Regions from separate parts of the Phascolarctobacterium sp. Marseille-Q4147 genome, predicted to be linked through region 1. Evidence: predicted binding sites of a transcription regulator. Region 1 holds the regulator's gene; the other holds the start of a gene.
What was found. The regulator HrcA, encoded in region 1, represses chaperone genes, less so after heat shock. The targets are predictions, from matches to a motif close to TGTTAGCACTCNNNTNANNNGAGTGCTAACA.

Region 1 (10,954 bases):
AACGGATTACCGCCGGCACCGCCGGCTGTCTGCGCCTGTTCGAAGGCATCAGGGCCAAGCTGGTCATACTGCTGGCGCTTCTGCTCATCGGAAAGGACGCTGTAAGCCTCATTGGCTTCCTTGAATTTGTTCATGGCTTCTTCGTTGCCCTTATTGCGGTCAGGATGATATTTCAGGGCCAGTTTACGGAATGCTTTTTTTATTTCGTCCTGGGAAGCGGTTTTGCTTACTCCCAGTACCTCATAATAATCTCTCTTAGCCAAAACAGGCGCCTCCTAAAACTTTTCTACCGAATATTATTTAAGCATATAATGCCCAGATGCATGATGGCGGTTGCCACAGCAGCTGGGCACTAATATTATATTACTTTTTTACGTCTGCATCAACAAGTACGTCTAAGCGATTCACCGACGCAGATGGTGCTTTATCGACAGCCTTATTTCTTATCGTCGTCAACAACTTCCGCATCTACTACGTCATCATCGGCTTTTTTAGCACCTTGAGCACCTGCTGCGCCTTGTGCGCCTGCAGCACCCTCTTGTGCCTGAGTTTCTTTGTAAAGCTCAGCGCTCAGTTCGTACAGCGGTTTGGTCAGAGCTTCGGTATCAGCTTTAATCTTGTCGAGATCGTCACCCTTCATGGTTTCTTTCAGGGTGTCAACTGCGGCTTTAACTTTAGCGATTAATTCGTCTTTGCCTTTGCCTTCCATGTCTTTCATGGTCTTTTCAGCCTGATAGCACATGTTGTCGGCCTGGTTGCGAACTTCTACGCCTTCTTTACGTTTCTTATCAGCTTCAGCGTTAGCTTCTGCTTCTTTAACCATTCTGTCTACTTCGTCCTTATCAAGGGTGCCGGAGGAGGTAATGGTGATTTTTTGTTCTTTGCCGGTGCCAAGGTCTTTAGCGCTTACGTTAACGATACCGTTAGCATCGATGTCGAAGGAAACTTCGATTTTAGGAATTCCACGCGGTGCAGCCGGGATACCGGACAGCTCGAAGCGGCCCAGAGTTTTGTTATCTGCAGCCATTTCACGTTCACCTTGCAGAACATGGATATCAACGGAAGGCTGGTTATCTGCAGCGGTAGAGAATACCTGTTTCTTAGAAGTCGGGATGGTGGTGTTACGGTCGATAATCTTGGTGAATACACCGCCGAGGGTTTCAATACCCAGGGACAACGGAGTTACATCCAGCAGCAGTACGTTGCCGGTACCTTCTTCACCGGAGAGAACGCCGGCCTGAATAGCAGCACCTACTGCAACGCATTCATCCGGGTTAACTCCTTTATAAGGCTCTTTGCCCATGAATGCTTTGATAGCAGCCTGTACAGCCGGGATACGGGAAGAACCGCCGACCAGGATTACTTTGCTGATATCGCTTGCGGAAAGACCTGCATCGCTCATAGCCTGACGAACAGGACCCATGGTGCGTTCAACCAGATCAGCAGTCATTGCTTCGAATTTAGCACGGGTCAGGTCCATATCCAGATGTTTCGGGCCGTCAGCACCTGCAGTGATGAACGGCAGGTTGATGTTGGTGCTCATAACGCCGGACAATTCGATTTTAGCTTTTTCAGCAGCTTCACGCAGACGCTGCATAGCCATACGGTCGGTAGAAAGGTCAATGCCTTCAGCTTTCTTGAATTCTTCAACCATCCAGTCCATGATTTTCTTATCGAAGTCATCGCCGCCCAGATGAGTATCACCATTGGTTGCTTTTACTTCGAATACGCCGTCGCCAACGTCCAGAATGGATACATCGAAGGTGCCGCCGCCGAGGTCATATACCATGATGGTATGGTCGTCGGTTTTATCAATGCCGTATGCCAGAGAAGCAGCGGTAGGTTCGTTGACGATACGCAGAACATCGAGGCCTGCAATCTTACCAGCGTCTTTAGTAGCCTGACGTTGGCTGTCATTGAAGTATGCCGGAACAGTGATAACTGCCTGGGATACCTTTTCGCCCAGATAAGCTTCTGCATCAGCTTTCAGTTTTTGCAGAATCATTGCGGAAATTTCTTCCGGGGAATATTTTTTGTCGTCGATAGTTACTCTGTAAGAGCCTTCGCCCATGTGACGTTTGATGGAGCTGATGGTTCTGTCAGGGTTAGAAACTGCCTGACGTTTTGCCAGCTGACCAACAAGACGCTCGCCGTTTTTAGCAAAGCCTACAACAGACGGGGTTAAGCGGCTGCCTTCCTGGTTAGTGATGACGGTAGGTTCGCCGCCTTCCATAACTGCAACAACACTATTAGTAGTACCTAAGTCAATACCAATTACTTTAGCCATGATTTTTATCCTCCTGATTACTATCCTTCGGTGATGCGGCAAATGCCACATTTTTACCGAATCGATGTGATATATTTTTTTAATTTATTGTGAAGAGCACGCCAGCTTTATTCGTTGGTGTTTACTCTAACCTTACTGTGACGGATAACCTTGTCACCCAGCTTATAGCCTTTTTCGAAAACCATATCTACGATTTCATCATCCAGCTCCGGATTATGACCGCGCATTACGGCTTCGTGGATGTTCGGGTCAAATTTAGCATTTTGAGCTTCGATTTCTTCTACCTTCAGATCCTTGAAGGCATCTTCGAACTGACGGCGGATTTTTTTCATACCGTCGACAACTGCATCCACATTATCGCCCTTTTCGACGCTTGCTTCGGCACGCTCAAAATTATCTAAAACCTTTAAGAACTTGCCAACCACATTTACTGTTACAAAGGTGGAAAGCTGTTCCTTTTCTATATTGGTGCGACGGCGGAAGTTTTCAAAATCGGCCTGCAATCTCAGCAAACGATTTTGCAGCTCTTCGATTTTGGCATCCTTCGGGTCAACCTCAGGCTCAGCGGCTTCCTCCGCATTTTTTGCATCTTCAGCTTTTTCAGCTTCTGCAGCTTCCGCAGTTTCCTGTTCGGCAGCCTTCGCTTCCGCAGCCTCCTGCTCAGCCTGTTTTTCTTTCATTTCATTATCCTGCAAGGCTCTTCCTCCTTAGTTTTATTTATTGTCGGGCTTTTGCTCGAACATCGTTTTCAAATACTTATGCAGGTAATCCATTACGGTAATTACCTTGCCGTATTCCATACGCGTCGGGCCAAGAACTGCCATCGTACCGACTATCTGACCGTTAAGACGGTAGGTTGCCTGTACCATGCTGCAATCCTGAATGCCGGTGAATTTGTTTTCACTGCCAATCGTGATTTTCAGTCCGCTGTCCTCGCCTGCCTTCAGCAAATCGCGTACCACGCGTTCCTCCTCCAGGATACCCAGAAGATTCTTCACACGCTCTACGTCGCGGAATTCCGGCTGGTTAAGCAGCTGCTTGGTACCACCCAGGAAAACCTTTTGCTGCTGGTATTTTTGACGCATTTTGCGGATGGACTGTACCAGCGATGTGAACAGCAGCTTATCATCTGCTATATTGGTATGCACCGCCTGCAGCAGATCCTCGGTAATGTTCGCCAGCGCTCTGCCCTCCAGCAGTCTGCTGACGCGTCCTGCCATGTAGTCCAGTTCCTCCGGCCGCATTCCCAAAGGAATTTCTACCACGCAATTGGCCACATTGCCGTCATCTGTTACAATGCACAGGATGGCATGGTGCTCATCCAGAGGTAAAAACTTCATATAACGGAAGCACGCACCGGCATCACGGTTAGCCAGCACCATTGAAACATTCTTCGTCATCCGGGAAAGGATTTTAGCCGTTGACTGGAAGATTTCATCAATGCTTCTGCGTCTTTCGCTGAACCAGCCGTTAATCAGTGCTCTGTCATTATCTGTCAGAGTGCCCGGCTCAACAAGCGAGTCAACATAAAGACGATAAGCCTGAGCCGACGGTACACGTCCAGCCGAGGTGTGCGGCTGCTCCAGATAACCCAGGAGCTCCAGGTCACTCATCTCATTACGGATGGTCGCAGGACTGAGGCCCAAATCATATTTGCGGGCAATCGTCCTTGAACCTACAGGCTCAGCGGTTGAAATATAATCCTCAATTATGAGCTGGAGAATTTTTTTCTTTCTTTCGTTTAACATATTCCCACCTCATTTTGATTGTTAGCACTCTATCATCAGGAGTGCTAACATCTTGATACTAGAATAGCACTAGCCTACTTTATTGTCAACACCTTTTTTATTTATTTTTAAGTTATCACAAAAACTTCAAATATTTGATTGCCGACCTCCATACCACGCTCTGTCAGGCGCAGTCTTTGCGTGCTTGCATCATACGCAATAAGCTTTTGTTCAAAGAGCGGCGCCAGCTCGGAGGCAAAGCGCTGCAGCACATCAACGCCAAAGCGCTCGCGTGCCTCCGCCAGGCTCGCACCTTCGCTGCGGCGCAAACCCATAAACATGAATTCCTCCAAAAGCTCTGCGCAAGATAATTCTTCTACATTATATAATGCACTGTCGCGCAAATCGTCACCGCCGAAGCTCTGCAGCTGCCCGATATATTCCTTGACCGTACTCAGCCCGGTACGCCGTCTTTGCCCATCAAAGCCGCAGGCGGCAGCGCCGAAGGCCATGTAGGGATGATACTCCCAATAAACAGTATTGTGCCGCGAATACTGTCCGTTTTTCGCGTAGTTGGAAATTTCGTAGCGTTCAAAGCCACGCTCGCGCAAAAAGCTCTGCACCAGCTCATACATATCCGCCGCCGTATCCTCGTCAGGCAAAGTTATTCTGCCCTTGTTCACAAGGCTTGCCAACGGCGTGCCCTCCTCCACAATCAGGCCGTAAACAGAAATATGCTCAATGCCCGTATCTGTCAGACGCTCCAGCGTATCCTGCAGGCTTGTAAGCGTCTGCGACGGCAGGCCGTAAATCAAATCCGCGCTGATGCGTGCAAAGCCTGCTTTGCGTGCCAGCGTCAGTGCCTCAAGTGCCTGCTGTGCGTTGTGAATGCGTCCTATTGCCCGCAGCTCGTTATCCTGCAGCGACTGTACGCCGAAGCTGATGCGGTCAAAGCCAAGGCTGCGCAGCGCCTGCAGCTTGGCCAAATCCGCCGTGCCGGGGTTCACCTCAATCGTTGCCTCGCAGGGCTGCTGCCAAAAGCCGTACTGCTTCAAGGCGTTCGCAAGCTTAGCGATACATTCCGTCGGCAGCACGCTCGGCGTACCACCGCCAAAGTAAATGCTGGCGTTCGCCGCCATATTTGCAGCCTCATCCGCACGCAGGGCAATTTCCCGGCACACGGCGTCGGTATAATCACGCTTCGCCTGCTCGCCAAAGCCGGCATAGGAAGCAAAATCGCAATACAGGCATTTCTGTACGCAAAACGGTATATGCAGATAAAGTGCCTGATATTGCTGCCATGGCTGCACTTGTTTATTTTCCATAAGTGTTATTTCCTTTCACTATCTGTATCTCTATCTTGAAAAAACGCCGCCACAGAAATTACTGCAGCGACGCCTAAGCAAATTTATTTTCCCTTTTTATAGAACCACTTTTTATACGCAAAAAAGACAGCGCCCACAACCACGATCAAAAGCGTCAGTCTTTGGCTGTGCTCCTGAAAATTAACTACATCATGGCCAATAACAACCTCCAACGCCGTGGAAGGAAATTTGCCGATAAGGTTGGCAATGATGTAATCACGCGCACTCATGCTGCTCACAGCACCCACCGCCGTCAAAATGCCTGACGGAAAATACGGCAGCGCCCTGGCGAAGGCCATCCACTCCAAACCGTGCTTGCTGCTTGCTTCATCAATGGATTTCAGCGAGTTGCTTTTTTCAATCAGCTTCTGTGCTGTATCACGGAAGAAAAAGCGCATCAGATAAAAGCTGATAACAACACCGGTTGTTTCCGCCAGCCAGGAAATTGTGATGCCCAATGGCAGGCCGAAAATCAGACCGTTGGCTGTAGAAAGAAAAATCGACGGGAAAACGCTGCCGGCATTAATCAGCACGTCCAGCACAAAACTGATTAAAATCGCCCATGGGCCAAAGGAGCGCAGATATTCCACCAGGCCGTTGACATTGCCGCTGATTGCCAACGTAAATGTTTTATTGAAGAAATCGTCGGCAAAAAAGTGAATGCCCAAAAACAAAGCCACCAGCAAAACTGCCGCCGTCACCTTAGCACAAACATCAGGATTTTTTAACCAGTCTTTTTTCATGTATTTATACCCTCTTTAAGTATTGAAAATCATATTAAAGCGTTCGCCAAACTGCATTTCCACCAGACGGCGGATTTCCGTCCAATCCTCCGGTGTACGCAGCTGTGCCTGCGCCAGTTGGCGAACCTGCGCAATTACGTCAACATCTCGCATTATATCAGCAATTCGCAAATCTGGCAAGCCATGCTGCTTCAGGCCAAAGAGCTGGCCTGCACCGCGCTGCTCCATATCCTTTTCCGCAAGATAGAAGCCGTCCTCACTCTCATGCAGTACGTTCAGTCGCGCCAGTGCCTCCGGCGAATCGGCGGCCGTCAGCAGTACGCAGTAGGACTGCTCTCTGCCGCGTCCTACACGTCCGCGCAGCTGATGCAGCTGTGCCAGACCGAAGCGCTCGGCGTTTTCAATCACCATCAGCGTAGCATTAGGCACATTCACGCCAACCTCGATAACCGTAGTGCTCACCAGCACCTTCAGCTCGCCTGCCGCAAAACTGCTCATAATCGCATCCTTCTCCGCGCCCTTCAGCCTGCCATGCAACAGAGCGCAGGGAATATCCTGCAGAAAATCGCGTTTCAGCTCTTCGTATACCCTTTCGGCGCTATGCACATCAAGGACATCGGATTCTTCAATCAGCGGGCAGACAACATAAGCCTGCCTTCCTGCCTGCACCTGACGCACCAGGCCGGCGTAAACCTCGCGGCGGCGCTCATCCGTATAGCACAGCGTCCGCACCGGCTTGCGCTGTGGCGGGCGTCCCTTCATTACGGAAATATCCAAATCGCCGTAAACAGTGAGCGCAAGAGTACGCGGAATCGGCGTTGCCGTCATTACCAGTACATCGGGAGCATTGGCCGATTTGTTGGACAGACGCGCACGCTGCTCTACGCCGAAGCGGTGCTGCTCGTCCGTCACCGTCAGCGACAAATTGGCAAAGCGCACATCCTCCTCCAGCAGAGCATGCGTACCCACAACCACGTCAACAAGGCCCAGCTCCAGATTCAGCAGCAGCTCACGCCTTGCCTTAGCACGCATACCGCCTGTCAGCAAAGCAATACGCACACCGTATGGCTGCAGATACTGCTCCAACGTTTCAAAATGCTGCGCCGCCAAAATTTCCGTAGGCACCATAATGCAGCCCTGATAACCGTTTTCCACCGCCTTGGCCAATGCCAGTGCGCTGATAACCGTCTTGCCGCTGCCTACATCGCCCTGCAGAATGCGGTGCATAGGCTTTTTATCCTGCATATCGAGCGAAATCTCACGCCACGCCTGCTGCTGTGCTGCCGTCAGCTCAAAGGGCAGTCCCTGTATTACGTCTTTAACAAGCGCACCGTCGACAGCATGCTTGATGCCCTCTCTGTTGTCATGGCTCTGCTGACGATAATACAGCAAGCCGCACTGCAACAAAAACAGCTCTTCGAAAACAAAGCGCTGCTTGGCGCATCGCAATGCTTCCCAGCTTTCCGGAAAGTGAATATTTTTCAGCGCCGTATAGCGGTCGGGCAAATTGCATTGGCTCACAACCTTCGCCGGCAAACTTTCCGGCAAATCCTCTGCAGCCAGGCGCAAGGCCTCGCTTATCCAGGTACGCAGATTCTTCTGCGTCAGATTACCGCTCAAAGCATACACCGGTACAATACCCGGCGTTTTGCCCTCATCCTGCTCCAAAGGCTGCACGTCAACCTCGCTGACGGACTTCGTAGTTCGCCCCTGCCTTACGCGACCCGTAATCTGCAGCACTGTATCCGGCTTCAGCTTCTGCGCCTTGTAGCGCTGCCCGCCGAAAAAGTACAGCGTAGCATAACCTGTTTCGTCACGCACCGTCACGGACGTATAGCTGCGACGACTGGCACCGTAGCCGTTTTTTACCTGATAAACTGTCGCTTTGAAAATCTGCTTGCTGTTGTCAACCTCCAGCTCCTTAATCGTTTTGAGCTTAGCATAATCAAGATAAGCACCCTGACGCGGATAAAATTCCAGCAAATCACCCACGCTGAAAATATTAAGAGCAGCCAGCTCAGCTGCTTTTTTTACGCCTACACCTTTTAGTGTTGTTACAGGTTCTTTCCACCACATTTATAAAAATACCCTCTTTATCTTAAAATTCCCTTGCTTTTCTGCGCTCTTTATGGTATGATACTCATGTTAAATTTGAATGTGCCTTATGTCTTATCACGTTTAAGGAGGTGGGAAACAATGGCATCTATCTGCGAAATCTGCGGTAAAGGAAAACTCGCTGGCAACAACGTCAGCCACTCCAATAGACACACCAAACGTGCTTGGAACCCGAATATTCAACAAGTAAGAGCAGTTGTTGAAGGTTCTGTTAAACGCTTGAACGTTTGCACCCGTTGCCTGCGTTCCGGTAAAGTTAACCGCGCAATCTAATCCGTTCGGATTTAAAAAGAAGCCAAATACCAATCGGTATTTGGTTTCTTTTTTTGCGCTTATTTTACTTTGCAGCCGCACTCGGGGCAGAATTTCACCAAAGAGCTGATTTTTGCGGAGCAGTTCGGGCACAAAATAAAGGCACGGTATTCCGTGAGCTTCTTTTCGAACAGCTCATAGAACTGGTTAACCTCTTTGTCCTCACGCTTCCAGTTATAAATCTGCAGACGCTCCTTGGTGGAGTCCATGATAACCTGTACGGTTTCTTCATCCAAAGACTGCATAGCCAGCTGCATAATTTTTTTCTTGTTATGGAAGTGCAGCTGATGTGCAGCATCATCCTGTTCATCAATAGTTACACCCATCTCATTGACGCACAGCAAGGCAATATTCCAGGCTACGTCAATATCAACTTCATAAAGACGGTTATCAAAGCAACCGCCGGCACCATCTATTCTCATAGCTACCTCCTGCCAAATGTTTTTTCTTAATTATAGCACAAGCGCATATTTACTGTAAAACAAATTGCGCCTGACGCAATACTATTTGTTCAGCGCCGCTGCCATTTCCCTTACAGTCTTATGCAGCAGCGGATGCTCCAGCTCCGGCGCAATATCCAGCAACGGCAAAAGCACAAAATCCCTGTTCTGCATATCGGGATGCGGCAGCGTAAGCTCCGGTGTCTGCATCACGACATTTTCGTAAAGCAGCAAATCCAGATCAATATTGCGCTCGCCCCAATGACGCAGGCGCACACGCCCCATCGCCAGCTCCGTTGCCAAAAGCGTACGCAAAAGTGCCACAGGCTCCAGATTAGTGCGCACCTTGCACACAGCATTCAAAAACTGCGGCTGGTCCGTAACACCGTAAGGCTCCGTAGCAAAATAGCCGGAAACCTGCATTACCTCCACGCCCTGCTGCATCAGCAGCATCAGCGCGCGCTGTAAATTCTTTTTCTTATCGCCCAGGTTACTACCCAAGGCAACATATGCAATAGCCATTTCAGACTCCTGTTCTTTTGATGTGATACGATATTCCAGCAAAATAAACGATACTGTCGCAGCAATTATTCTGTCGCGGCGAAAGCATAAAAATTTTAGGTAATGAGTGCCTGGAACAACCGAATTTGCAATACTGTTTGAGCGCTAAGCTGACTTCTCCAGAAAAATGCTTCGCCTAGCGCGAGTTTATTGCAATTTCGTCTTTGTTCCGCACGAAATTGCCGTTAAAAAATTTTTCGCTGCAGCGTGACAAATAATTGCTAAAACATTTCTTGCTTCAAAATGCCAAACGCAACCGTCGCAGCAATTATTCTGTCGCGGCGAAAGCATAAAAATTTTAGGTAATGAGTGCCTGGAACAACCGAAATTGCAATACTGTTTGAGCGCTAAGCTGACTTCTCCAGAAAAATACTTCGCCTAGCGCGAGTTTATTGCAATTTCGTCTTTGTTCCGCACAAAATTGCCGTTAAAAAATTTTTCGCTGCAGCGCGATAGATAATTGCTAAGCAAAATTACTCCGCACTGCCGCGCAAAATAGCCTCCAGCGTGCGAATTGCCCGCACATTCTCCTCAACGTCATGCACGCGCACCATCTGCGCCCCCGCGTAAATTGCCTGCAGGCTCGTCGCAATCGTTCCCTCCAAACGCTGCTCCGCCGACACACCGCCCAGCACAGCACCAAGCGTACTCTTGCGCGAAGCCGCCAGTAGCACAGGATAACCAAAGCTCGTCAAAGCCTTCAAATCACGCATCAACAGCAAATTCTGCTCCACATTCTTGGCAAAGCCGATACCCGGATCCAGAATAATCTTATCCGCACTAACACCGCGCTCACGCAAAAGCTGTGCTCTCTGCGCCAGATAAACGGCAACCTCCTGCACAACATCCTTGTACTCGCAGTTCTGCTGCATATTCTTCGGCGTACCGCGCATATGCATAAGAATAATCGGCGCCTTAGTTGCCACAACCACATCCGCCATGCGCGGGTCAGCCTCCATTGCGCTGATATCGTTAATCATATCAGCACCGGCAGCAATAGCTGCCTCCGCCGTATCCGCACGATAGGTATCAATAGAAATAACAGCATCGGGATAAGCCTTGCGCAAAGCAGTAATCGCAGGAACTACGCGGCGGCGCTCCTCCTCCCCATCAACGCTGTCGCTGCCCGGACGGGTAGACTCACCGCCGATATCCAGCACACCGGCACCCGCAGCAAGCATTCTGCCGGCACGCTCCACCAGCTCCTCCATAGCGGGCACACGACTGCCCTCGTAAAAGGAATCGGGCGTAACGTTCAGAATGCCCATCACGCACATCTTCTCATAGGTCAGCACTCTGCCGTCAGCCAGAGTAGTACACAGCTTTTGCGGCGTCAGCGCCATCTCCAGATCAATAGCAGCCTGAGGAATACCAAAGTACGGCATCTGTGCCATTTTCTTCAGCA
Region 2 (10,954 bases), 780 kb from region 1:
GTTCTCTGCCGACAGCGCCGGAGCGCTGCCGATTTTAGGAAGTTTTTGTATGAAGGTTTATCAGAAAGTGAAGGTTACGTCAGTCCAGAAGCGATGGTCTTTGGTGCGATCAAGATCAGCAGCAATACTAGGAAGCTCTTTCATCAGCTTGGATTCGGTGTTATAGTATGCAACGTTAGCTACAATGTTTTTAGCAAGGGTGTAGTTAGCGCCAACGCCGAAGCCCTTGAAGCCGGTCATACCAAAGGTGTTAGCATCGGTGGTGTGTGCAACATAGGTTTGTGCGCCTTGGTCATAGTATTTAGCCCATGCGCCCCAGCTGCCTGCATCCTCAGCCTTTGCACCCTTATAAGCCAAGCCGATAACAAAGCCGTCGTCATCCAGGTATTTATCAATAGCTTTGTTAATGTTGCCATCACTACGATCATTAAGTTTGTCAGCAGACAAATCACCCTTCAGATACATAGCGGACAGATTGAAATGCCCCATATCATAGCTCAAGCCTGCATGCCAAATGCCGTTGTCAATATCAGTTTTGTCAAAGTTACCATTGTCAAATGCAACAGAGCCGGTTCCCATATCTTTGAATTGAGTGTAGCCGGCAGTAGCCTTCAAGCCCTTAGCCAACTCGCCTTCTACTGCCAAGCCCCAATACTTGCCGCCATTAGTAATATCACCAGTTTCAGTATTAATGCCATCATTTATCATAAACGGTACTACAGTAATATCATCAGTTGCCTTGCCTGCAAAGCCTTTTACCTTAACCTTGTTGCCATAAGACAGCTCCAGACCATCAGCACGGGTATCATAGATATTGCCGTCAGCAATTACCAGGTTATAACGGCCTGCACGTACTGCCATGCCGCCCAGCTTGCCGTCTACATAAGCGCGTTGGAAGCTTGTATTTTCATCACCGGCATTATTATTCAGGTTCTGAACATTCTGCAGCATGCCGGTGTAGGTCCAGTCATCATTAATCATACCGTTAATCCAGATGCGGGAACGGATATCTGCCACATGGTTGGAATCATTGCCCAAAACTCTGTAACCTCTGTCTAAAGTCCTTCTTGACATTGCACCGTCTTGGTCAACATAACGGAAGCGAACTTCACCGGTAATTTTTACATTGTCAGCCTTTTTCTCCAGGTTAGCTACGCGCACGCCCAGGCTGTCCAGCTCGTCAGCAAATTCTGCTGCCAGCTTGTCAACATTAGCGCCCTTTGCCATTGCTCTAGCAACGATTTGTGCCATTTCATAGCGAGTCATCAGCTTGTCGCCGCCGAAGGTGCCGTCGCCGTAGCCATCGATTACGCCTGCAGCTGCCAGCTTGCTGATGCTGTCATATGCCCAGTGGCCGGCAGGAACATCGCTGAACGGGTTAGCAGCGTAAGCGGATGCGGTTACGCCAAGAGCCATTGCCATTGCGAGTACTAAAGATTTTTTCATGATAAATTCCTCCTCTTTAAGTAAAGTATTCTTTTACCTTGCGGAGGCTTGCGCTGCCTGTTGCCAAAATTTGCCTTGTTTCATTTTGGTTTTTGCAGTACCTGCTCCGTTTGGTAAAGTCGGAAAAGCAAGAAGAACAAGTTGTTTTTCCTTTGCTTCTGGCTGTAGTATAACGAATTTTTAGTAATTTGTCCCTACCCGAAATGGCAAATCCGGGTAGGATGAGGGGAATTTTTTAGGAATTTTGGGGAAATTTGGAGAAAATTTTAGAGATTTTGGGTTATACTTCTAGCAAATTTCTTATCTGCTCTCACATTTCCCCCTTTAGTCGCTAACGCGACAGTTCCCCCGAGGGGGAACCAAGAACGTGCTAATGAAGGTTAATGGAAAGCTATTAGTCTTGCCTGCCCCTTGGGGAAGGTGCCGAACGTAGTGAGGCGGAAGGGGGTTGCGAGCTGACGGAAGGAAGCTGCAAGCAGATGAAACATTAGGAAGAAAAACGAGGCTCTCCTCGGGGAGAGCTGGCGCCCGCTAGGGCGACTGAGAGGGGACTGCGGTTTATAGGCTTACATTTGAATTTAGATTGAAGAAAATTCGTACACAAAGATTATTTGCTTGCAATCTTTATGCTTACGAATAGCATTATTTTCAGCATATCCCCTCTCCGCCTCGACAAGCTCGGCACCTCTCCCCAAGGAGAGGCTCTTTATTACTGCTTTTTCATCTGTAAGATGCCAAACGTAGTGAGGCGGAAGGGGGTGCCCTACACCCCACTTTTTGTAATTTCTGTGAAATCGTCAGAAATTAGCACTCAACGCTTGACAGTGCTAACAAATAGTGGTATAACATAATCAACAAAGGAAATGAGCTACAGGAGCTGCAAGGGCAGCACCCGCAAAGCACAATTCCCGCGTTGGCAAATCAAATCAATACTTGCTGCATCAACATTAAAATGACTACAACAAGCGCAATAAAACTGGAGGAATGACTTATGATGATGCCTAGTGTATTTGGTGAAAGCTTATTTGATGATTTAATGGATTTCCCGTTTGATAAAGAGTTCTTCGGTCATCGCAATCCGTTGTACGGCAAACATGCTCAGAACGTTATGAAAACCGATATCAAGGAATCTGATACCGCTTATGAAATGGATATCGACCTGCCGGGCTTCAAAAAAGAGGACGTCAGCGCCAAACTGGAAAACGGTTATCTGACCATTACCGCCGCTAAAGGCCTCGACAAGGACGAAAAGAACGATAAAGGCGTTTATATCCGCCGTGAACGTTACAGCGGTCAATGTGCAAGAACCTTCTATGTCGGCGAAGCAGTTACCCAAGAGGATATCAAGGCTAAATTCGAAGACGGTATCCTGAAGGTTACTATTCCTAAGGTTGAGCCTAAAAAAGTCGAAGACAAAAAATATATTGCCATTGAAGGCTAATACATAAAAACCACATCATCCTTTCAAAATGAAACAGCCGCCGGAGCACAAGCTTCGGCGGCCGTTTTGTTGTTATGTTAAATTAAATGTTGTTTCTCGGAACCAGGTCTTCGGACTTCAGAGTGCCTTCCTTAGCGCGTTCTGCAAATTCGGCAGTTGCGGTAAAGAGAACGTCACTGGAGCTGTTGAGCGCAGTTTCGCAAGCATCCTCCAGTACGGAGATGATGAAGCCAACGCCTACAACCTGCATAGCGATATCATTGCTGATACCAAAGGAAGCGCAGGCAACCGGAATCAGCAGCAGAGAGCCGCCGGCAACACCGGAAGCACCGCAGGCACCAACGGTAGAAACGATGCACAGCAGAAGAGCTGTCGGCATATCAACATGAATGCCCAGAGTATTGGCAGCAGCAAGCGCCAGTACGGAAATGGTGATGGAAGCACCAGCCATGTTGATGGTTGCGCCTAACGGAATGGAAATTGCGTAGGTATCAGGATTCAGGCCCAGGCGTTTGCACAGTGCCATGTTAACCGGAATGTTAGCAGCGGAGCTGCGGGTAAAGAAAGCGTACACGCCGGATTCGCGGATGGTTGCCCAAACCAGCGGATACGGATTGCGACGGATGTTGAAGTAAACGATCAACGGATTCATAACCAGCGCTACCAGGAAGTAGGAGCTGATGAGTACTGCCAGCAGATGTACATAGCTGGAAATTGCGGACAGACCGCTGTCGCTGATGGAGGTTGCTACCAGGCCCATGATGCCCAGAGGAGCGAAATGGATAACCCATTTAACAACCAGGGTGATTGCCTTTGCAACATCATCCAGAGCATTTTTAGTAGTTTCGTTGGCAGCCAGGTTCATAGCCAGACCGAATACTACAGCCCATGCCAGAATGCCGATGTAGTTAGCGTTCAGCAGAGCAGCTATCGGGTTATCTACAACACTCAGAATCAGGTTATGCAGAACCTCAACAATGCCGCTGGGCGGGTTGAGCTTAGCATCCGCAACCTGCAGGTGCAGAGTGGTAGGTGCCAGGAAGGACAGGCTTACACCAACTAAGGATGCAAAGAAGGTGCCGATAACATATAAGCCGATAATAGGCTTCATATTTGCTTCGCCGCCGCTTTTCTTTTTGGCCATAGCGTTCATAACCAAGAAGAAAACCAGCACCGGAGCAACGCCCTTTAATGCTTTTACAAACAGGTCACCGAAGATGGTAACAACAGGTACCGCTTGCGGTACATAAAGTGCCAGCAGAATGCCGATGACAAGACCAACGGCAATTTGCTTGATGAGTGCGACTTCATTGATAATCGCAGCAAATTTTCTAAACATAATGAATTCCCCCTAATTTATACTCCCGTATACAACGATGTTCATAGTATATAACATAAGTTAAATAATGTCAAGCCTACAATGAGTATTGTGTTTGTAGAGTAGACACTGAATTTATCCGTACTCATTATAGGGACTATTACCCTTAAAATATAAGTAAGTGTTAAGCTTGTTACAAAAGCACGCAAGCTTCAAAAAAATTTCGCGTACTATTGTGCAATGAGAGAATATCTTTACCGGCAGTTGACATGCATATGATTATAAACTATGCTATAAATATAAAAATTTTACTCTGTTTCTGCTTTTTGACAGCAGAATTTAATAGAAGGGAGCTGCTTACATGTCGGTAAGAGCTGATTTACATATACATACTACGGCCTCGGACGGCACCTGGACACCGGCGGAGCTGATTGCCGAAGCGCAAAAGCAACAGCTGGGGCTGATTGCCGTAACGGACCACGACAGCGTAGCCAACGTTGCGGAAGCAATGACATTAGCTACGGCAGCAGGCATTACACTGCTGCCGGCGGCGGAAATCTGCTCCACCAAGGAGGATTTGTCGTTTCATATTCTGGGCTATGGCATTGATATCCATAATAAACAGCTGCTGGAACTGATGCAGCACAACGAAGCGCTGTTAGAGCAGAAGGATGTAGACAGCATTCATCTGCTGGCGCGCGACGGCTGGCCTGTCGATGAAGCGGAATTCGCCCGTTATACCTACGACAGACGCCGCGGCGGCTGGCGTGCCCTCGCCTATTTGATTGACAAGGAACTTTGCAGCGGCGTGGGTGATTTCTTTAAACGCATCTTTACACCGGAGCACGACCTGGGTTTTCCAGAATTTCCTGCCATAAGCGAGGTAATTGCAGCGATTCACGCTGCCGGCGGCGCAGCACTGTGCGCACATGCTGCCAGCGGCTTTCACGGTCCCGGATTGGAGCGCGTGCTCGACATCCTGCGGACGGAGAAATTCGACGGCTTTGAATGCTACCACTCCAACCATTCAGAAAAAGGAACGCAGCGCCTGCTGCAGCATTGTAAAAAGCACGGCCTGTTAATCAGCGGCGGCAGCGACTGCCATGGTACATTTGTGCCGGGGAGACGTTTGGGACAGCCTTTGGTCACTGCCGATATGCTGCGCTTGGACGGCCTTTTGCCGCAAGATGTAAAATAATCCGAAAAATATTTGTTAAAACACGAAAAATGTTCGACTTTTTCGTTGGACTGTGCTATGATATTACCATAAAATATAACAAAGTTAACACTGACAAGAAATTCCGGCACTGAGCCTGCATTTACTTGTTGAGAAATTTTTAGGAGGCATTAAAATGCAAGAGTACAAACCGTTTAAATCCGGCAAGGTTCGTGAGATGTATGATGTTGGTGACAGCATTATTATGGTTGCCACTGACCGTATTTCCGCATTTGACCATATTCTGAAAAACATGATTGTGAAAAAAGGCACTGTGCTGACTCAGATTTCCAAATTCTGGTTCGATCTGACTAAAGACATTGTTCCTAACCATATGATTTCCGTTGATACCAAAGATATGCCAGAATTCTTCCAGAAACCCGAATTCACCGGCAACAGCATGAAATGCAAAAAGCTGAACATGCTGCCTATCGAATGCATCGTTCGCGGCTACATCACCGGCAGCGGTTGGGAAAGCTACAAGAAAACCGGCGAAATCTGCGGCATTAAACTGCCCGAAGGCCTGCAGGAATCCCAAAAGCTGGCTGAACCTATCTTCACCCCCAGCACCAAAGCTGAAATCGGTGACCATGACGAAAACATCAGCGTAGAGCAAAGCATCGAAATCCTGGAAAAACTGTATCCGGGCCGTGGCAAAGAATATGCTCTGAAGCTGCGTGACTACACTATCGCTATCTACAAAAAATGTGCAGCTTATGCTCTGGAGCGCGGCATCATCATTGCCGATACCAAATTTGAATTTGGTCTTGACGAAAACGGCGAGGTTGTACTGGGTGACGAAATGATTACCCCGGACTGCTCCCGCTTCTGGCCGCTGGAAGGCTACAAGGTTGGCCAAGGCCAGCCCTCCTATGACAAGCAGTTTGTCCGCGATTGGCTGAGTGCTAACCCGGATGCAGGCTACGAGCTGCCGCAGGATGTTATCGACAAAACCATCGGCAAATACATCGAAGCATATGAACTGCTGACAGGTCAAAAGTTTGACTTTTAATTCTGAAAATGCTTTAAAACTGTAACTTTTGTTGCAGTAGCAACAGGCTCAGGAAAAATTTAACGCTCTTTACAAAAAAATTGTTTACAACCATGGACATTGGTTGTATAATTTCACCATAAACAACAACGGAGTTGGAACAGCGTAAGCTGTCTGTTTCCGTTGTTGTTTTTTGTTTCTCCGATCACTGCAGATATAATACATTAGTGTAAGAGAATTCGTAAATAAAATAGTGCTTAATCGCGTAACGTATCACCACCGTAAAAACAGAGAAGGTGGTTCGTGGAAGCGGCCAATTGAGGGGACTTTTGGAAATGCTAAAAGCACAAAGCACTGACGGCTGAGGGGCCGGACAGCAGTTACGCGAAATAAAAACGCCCGCGGCGAGCGGGTTTTTTATTTTGTCACGAAAAGTAAAATTCCGGCTAATAAAACACGTAAACTTCACTAGCAATTATCCGCATAAAAAGGTATAATTAATGTAATAAATGTACGAAATATTTTCCTATTTAGGATAGTTGGAGGTTTCATAGTGGCAATAGACACGTCATTACCTAAGGATATAAGAATTTTGCAGGCAGCGGAAGAAGTTTTTTCGCAGCATGGCTATGAAAAGGCTACGCTCGATGAAATAATAGCCCTAGCTGACGTAGGCAAAGGAACTGTCTATAAATACTTCGGTAATAAGGAGCACCTTTTCTACAAGCTGGTTGCCGATAAAAATGCCCCCTTTTTAGAAAAGCTGCACCAAGCTGTCGATAGTGCAGACAGCTTTGAGGACAAGCTCAAAAAGTATTTTGAGGTAATGGTGCATTTTTATGTTGCCAACAGCACTCTGTGGCAGATTATCTGCTTTGAAATGCTTGGCGGTACCAATGGCTGCAGAGTTAAGCCTGACGGTGACGGCTTTAAGGTTGTTCCCCGCTATAATTCTGTAAAATTGAGCGAGGAAACGATTGAACGCATCCTGCGTTATCACAAAATCCTGCATGATGAATATGATATTTTAGCCAAGCTTATCGAGCAGGCAATGCAGGACAATTTGCTTAAAGAAGACACGGTACCGGAGATTACCACTAAGTTTGTTTTCTTCGGTGTAGCCATGAGCATCTTTAACCAAAGCGACGATATTGCTGCTGATATGACAGACAAGGAAGCAGCAAGAATAATTACCGACCACTTTTTACGCGGCAACGCACGTTGACGCGCATAGTAAAAGCAGCTGCCGCATTGCGGCAGCTGCTTTTGCGTTTGTTACAGTTCTTCGCCTGTTATTCCTCTACATAAGCGGCAGTAATGATACCGGTGTAGCAGGTGTGCCAATCCTTGTTAGCATACCATTTCTCGCCTAGCTCCTTGTCGAACTTATCCTCCGCCATGGTGTAATGCTCCACGATTTTGCATTCAAGGTGCAGGCCGCAGCCCTTGATAACAGGAACGCTGACGGTCTCGCCTGCTTCCGTAGTTAAGCCTGCAGCTGTAAACTTGTCCAGATCACGGCCGGACTTGCTGCCGCACAGACCAAGAGCCTTGGCAAAGCCCTCTTTTACCGGAAAGCTGACGGTAAATTCCGGATTAGCGTCAATCAGCTCCTTGGTATAACGGCTTTGGCGCACCATAACAGTGAAGGTCGGCAGGCCCCACTTAAAGCCCAGGCTGCCCCAGCCGATGGTCATGGTGTTCTGCTTGCCGTCGGCAGCAGTAGTAAGAAAGGCACCCTTGGACAGAGTCTTTAAAATTGCTTCGCCTTGCTCAAAGGCGTTTATTTTTTTCATAGTCATAACAAAACCTCCTCATTTGCTTTACAAGAATATTATACAGCGTTTGCGCAAATGATGTGTAAATTTTTGAGGAACTCATCGGGAAGCAGGCAAAACGATAACGCTAAACATGTGTGCTCCCCTCACCTATCCGATGCGCTTTGCAAAAGTCGTTGGAAAAAGTTGCGAGTTGGTGTAAAAAGTCCCTTGAAAAAGTTGTGAGCCAGCGCCCAAAAAGGCTCCCCTCCTGAACGTTTCCGTTCAGACGGGGAGCCTTAAAAATACTATGCTCGCATCGCTTTGACGAGAGAAACAAATTCCTCCTCATTCTGTGCAAAATGATAGGGTGCATACTCGCCAAAAGCTGTAGGTCTGCTAATTGTCACTAACTGAATGCCTTTGGCAGCAACAAGCTCATTTAAAAATCTTTTTAATTCTACCAAATGCTTTCCATGCATAGTTTTCAACGCATAACAACCATGTTTTGCTGTATCCTTAGCAACCAGATAACACATCACGCAAAACCTCCTCAAATTCAATATCTGTCTTTATCAATCCATTCTCATATTTTTTTCTCATTATACAACCAACAGTATTCGGAAAATCCTTTTTATAAAGATAATCATGCAGCCAGTTGTTAATCTGTCTGTCATATAACGTATTAAACTGAATCTCTATTGGATAAAAGCTATTATCAATCTGAAAGTAAACATGTACTCCTCTATAACCATCATCATCCATTTTTCCATGAGACATATCGGCTATATGAAATAACTCTTTGTCAAAATCTAAAATTTCCTTATATGTATCGCAGAAGGCCCTAAAACCCAGAACATCATTAAATACCTGCTTGACCGGTTTATTAGGATAATAACGATTATATTTTCCTACGATTGATTCTAAACTTTTTATTCTATAGTCAAGCGCAACATCAGCCAGAAGGGTTTGCTCATCAAGCCAATTAGTCATGTCAGTCAGTTCTTTTATAAGCTCTGTCTTATCAAAATGACGCAATGTACGATTTAACGATAGTGGCAAATGACTTTTAAAAGATAATCTCTGCAGAATTTCAATAGATAAGCCATTTAATTCCAAAATATTGTTATTCATATCGCAACACTCCTTATAGCTATTATATAGAAAAGCATGTTAAAGCTCAAGAAAAACTTCTGTTACAATATTATATGCTATACTCATTTGCATTGCACTAATAAACAGCAAATCCGATAATATCAAAAAAGGCTCCCCTCCTGAACGTGCCGTTCAGACGGGGAGCCTTAAAAATTTAAGCCAGGCAGATTTTTATATGCCAAAAAATTTGTCTGTATATCCTATAGGTAGCTTTATATCACTATAAAGAAATGCTATACTTTAGTCAGGAATATCCAAGGAGGTCTTAACCATGCTCAAAAAATTTTTAGCCGCAGCTCTTTTGGCCTGTGTTGCTCTAAATAGTATCGTCCAAGCAGAAGAATCTGCTACCGAAAAAGAAAAGATACAAATTTTAGACCTATACCACATTAATCCTGATAAGACGAATATCAGTATGCAGCATTATAAAAACGAAGAATATGGCTTCAGTTTTGCAGTGCCTGAAAAAGATTACAAAGAATATCAAAGTAAAAACAAGAATATCCTATACTCTTTTCGCGGCGATGGAAGAGTTTTTCTCGTTGATTGTCGCCCATTTATCCTTAAAGCTAAAGATTTAAAAACGCTGAACACCAAGTTTTTTTACAAAAAGCTAGCTGACCTGGAAGAGAAAGGCTATAAGATTCTGCTCAAAGAACAGCTCTCTATTGCCAAATACCCGGCAATGCGTTTTTCATACTACTTACCTGAGAAAGAACTAGCTATTTTTGATGATTACATAATCATTACACCAAATGGTATTTATAAATTTAGCTACGTGGGAAATAGATTTATCTATCCTATTGACGAAAAATTATTTCTCCCTAAAATAATCCAATCCGTTAAAATTACTCCTCTAAGCGATGATATTTACAGACGTCCTTTTACCACAAAAACTCTAAAAGATTATCCTGCATCCTTTACTACGCCAGCTAACTGTATACTAATGCCTATAAAAAATGATCCCAATCACACATTCGCCTATTCTAATGGTTATTTTTTCGTCAGCCCCATGATTGTAAACATTACTGATAAAGCAGAGTTAAGCTTTTATCCTAATTCTTTTGCTAACCTTAGCGATAAAGATAAAGAAACACTTGCTGCTAAAGAAGCTGCACGCATACAAAAGAAAGTAGAAGCAAGGCAAAAAGAAAATCCTAAATACAAGCTTGACAATATCAAAGCTCAATTTATCACTATTGGCGGTGAAAATTGCTTGAATGTAAGCTTTGATTTGTCCAGTTCTACGGAAATGGATTATATCTTCGTTAGGGATGGCAAATTTATTTCCTTTGACTATCAATATCCGTTTGATGATGCCAAACGGCAGAAGGCTGCAGTAGTAAAATCTGCCAAGTCCATTAGGTTTAATCCGTAAGCTAAAGGCTCCCCTCCTGAACGTGCCGTTCAGATGGGGAGCCTTAAAAATTTAAGCCGGGCAGATTTTTATATGCCAAAAAATTTGTCTGTATATCCTATAGGTAGCTTTATATCACTATAAAGAAATGCTATACTTATATCATCTAAAGCAAAGAAGGTGCCCTCATGCTCTACGGCGGTATAAAAATAGAAGAAACTCAAAGTATCATCGTTATACTTAGCGAAGACAACAAACTTTTCATTCCCCATG

Region 2: the regulator HrcA is predicted to act here: its motif matches at 2,249-2,279, upstream of KAH19_RS04505 (Hsp20/alpha crystallin family protein).

The regions. Positions count from the first base shown of each region.
Region 1 covers NZ_CP072874.1:180,643-191,596, forward strand. Annotated here, with positions in the region: gene dnaJ (molecular chaperone DnaJ) at 1-263, opposite strand, end outside; gene dnaK (molecular chaperone DnaK) at 437-2,287, opposite strand; gene grpE (nucleotide exchange factor GrpE) at 2,395-2,982, opposite strand; gene hrcA (heat-inducible transcriptional repressor HrcA) at 3,001-4,035, opposite strand; gene hemW (radical SAM family heme chaperone HemW) at 4,143-5,339, opposite strand; gene KAH19_RS00775 (TVP38/TMEM64 family protein) at 5,423-6,121, opposite strand; gene recG (ATP-dependent DNA helicase RecG) at 6,137-8,197, opposite strand; gene rpmB (50S ribosomal protein L28) at 8,318-8,509, shown strand; gene KAH19_RS00790 (zinc ribbon domain-containing protein) at 8,569-8,970, opposite strand; gene folK (2-amino-4-hydroxy-6-hydroxymethyldihydropteridine diphosphokinase) at 9,052-9,510, opposite strand; gene folP (dihydropteroate synthase) at 10,023-10,954, opposite strand, start outside.
Region 2 covers NZ_CP072874.1:957,147-968,100, reverse strand. Annotated here, with positions in the region: gene KAH19_RS04510 (S-layer homology domain-containing protein) at 61-1,446, opposite strand; gene KAH19_RS04505 (Hsp20/alpha crystallin family protein) at 2,438-2,887, shown strand; gene sstT (serine/threonine transporter SstT) at 2,970-4,226, opposite strand; gene KAH19_RS04495 (PHP domain-containing protein) at 4,567-5,403, shown strand; gene KAH19_RS04490 (phosphoribosylaminoimidazolesuccinocarboxamide synthase) at 5,558-6,433, shown strand; gene KAH19_RS04485 (TetR/AcrR family transcriptional regulator) at 6,966-7,637, shown strand; gene KAH19_RS04480 (flavin reductase family protein) at 7,705-8,214, opposite strand; gene KAH19_RS04475 (DUF6718 family protein) at 8,478-8,708, opposite strand; gene KAH19_RS04470 (hypothetical protein) at 8,689-9,303, opposite strand; gene KAH19_RS04465 (hypothetical protein) at 9,596-10,702, shown strand; gene KAH19_RS04460 (hypothetical protein) at 10,870-10,954, shown strand, end outside.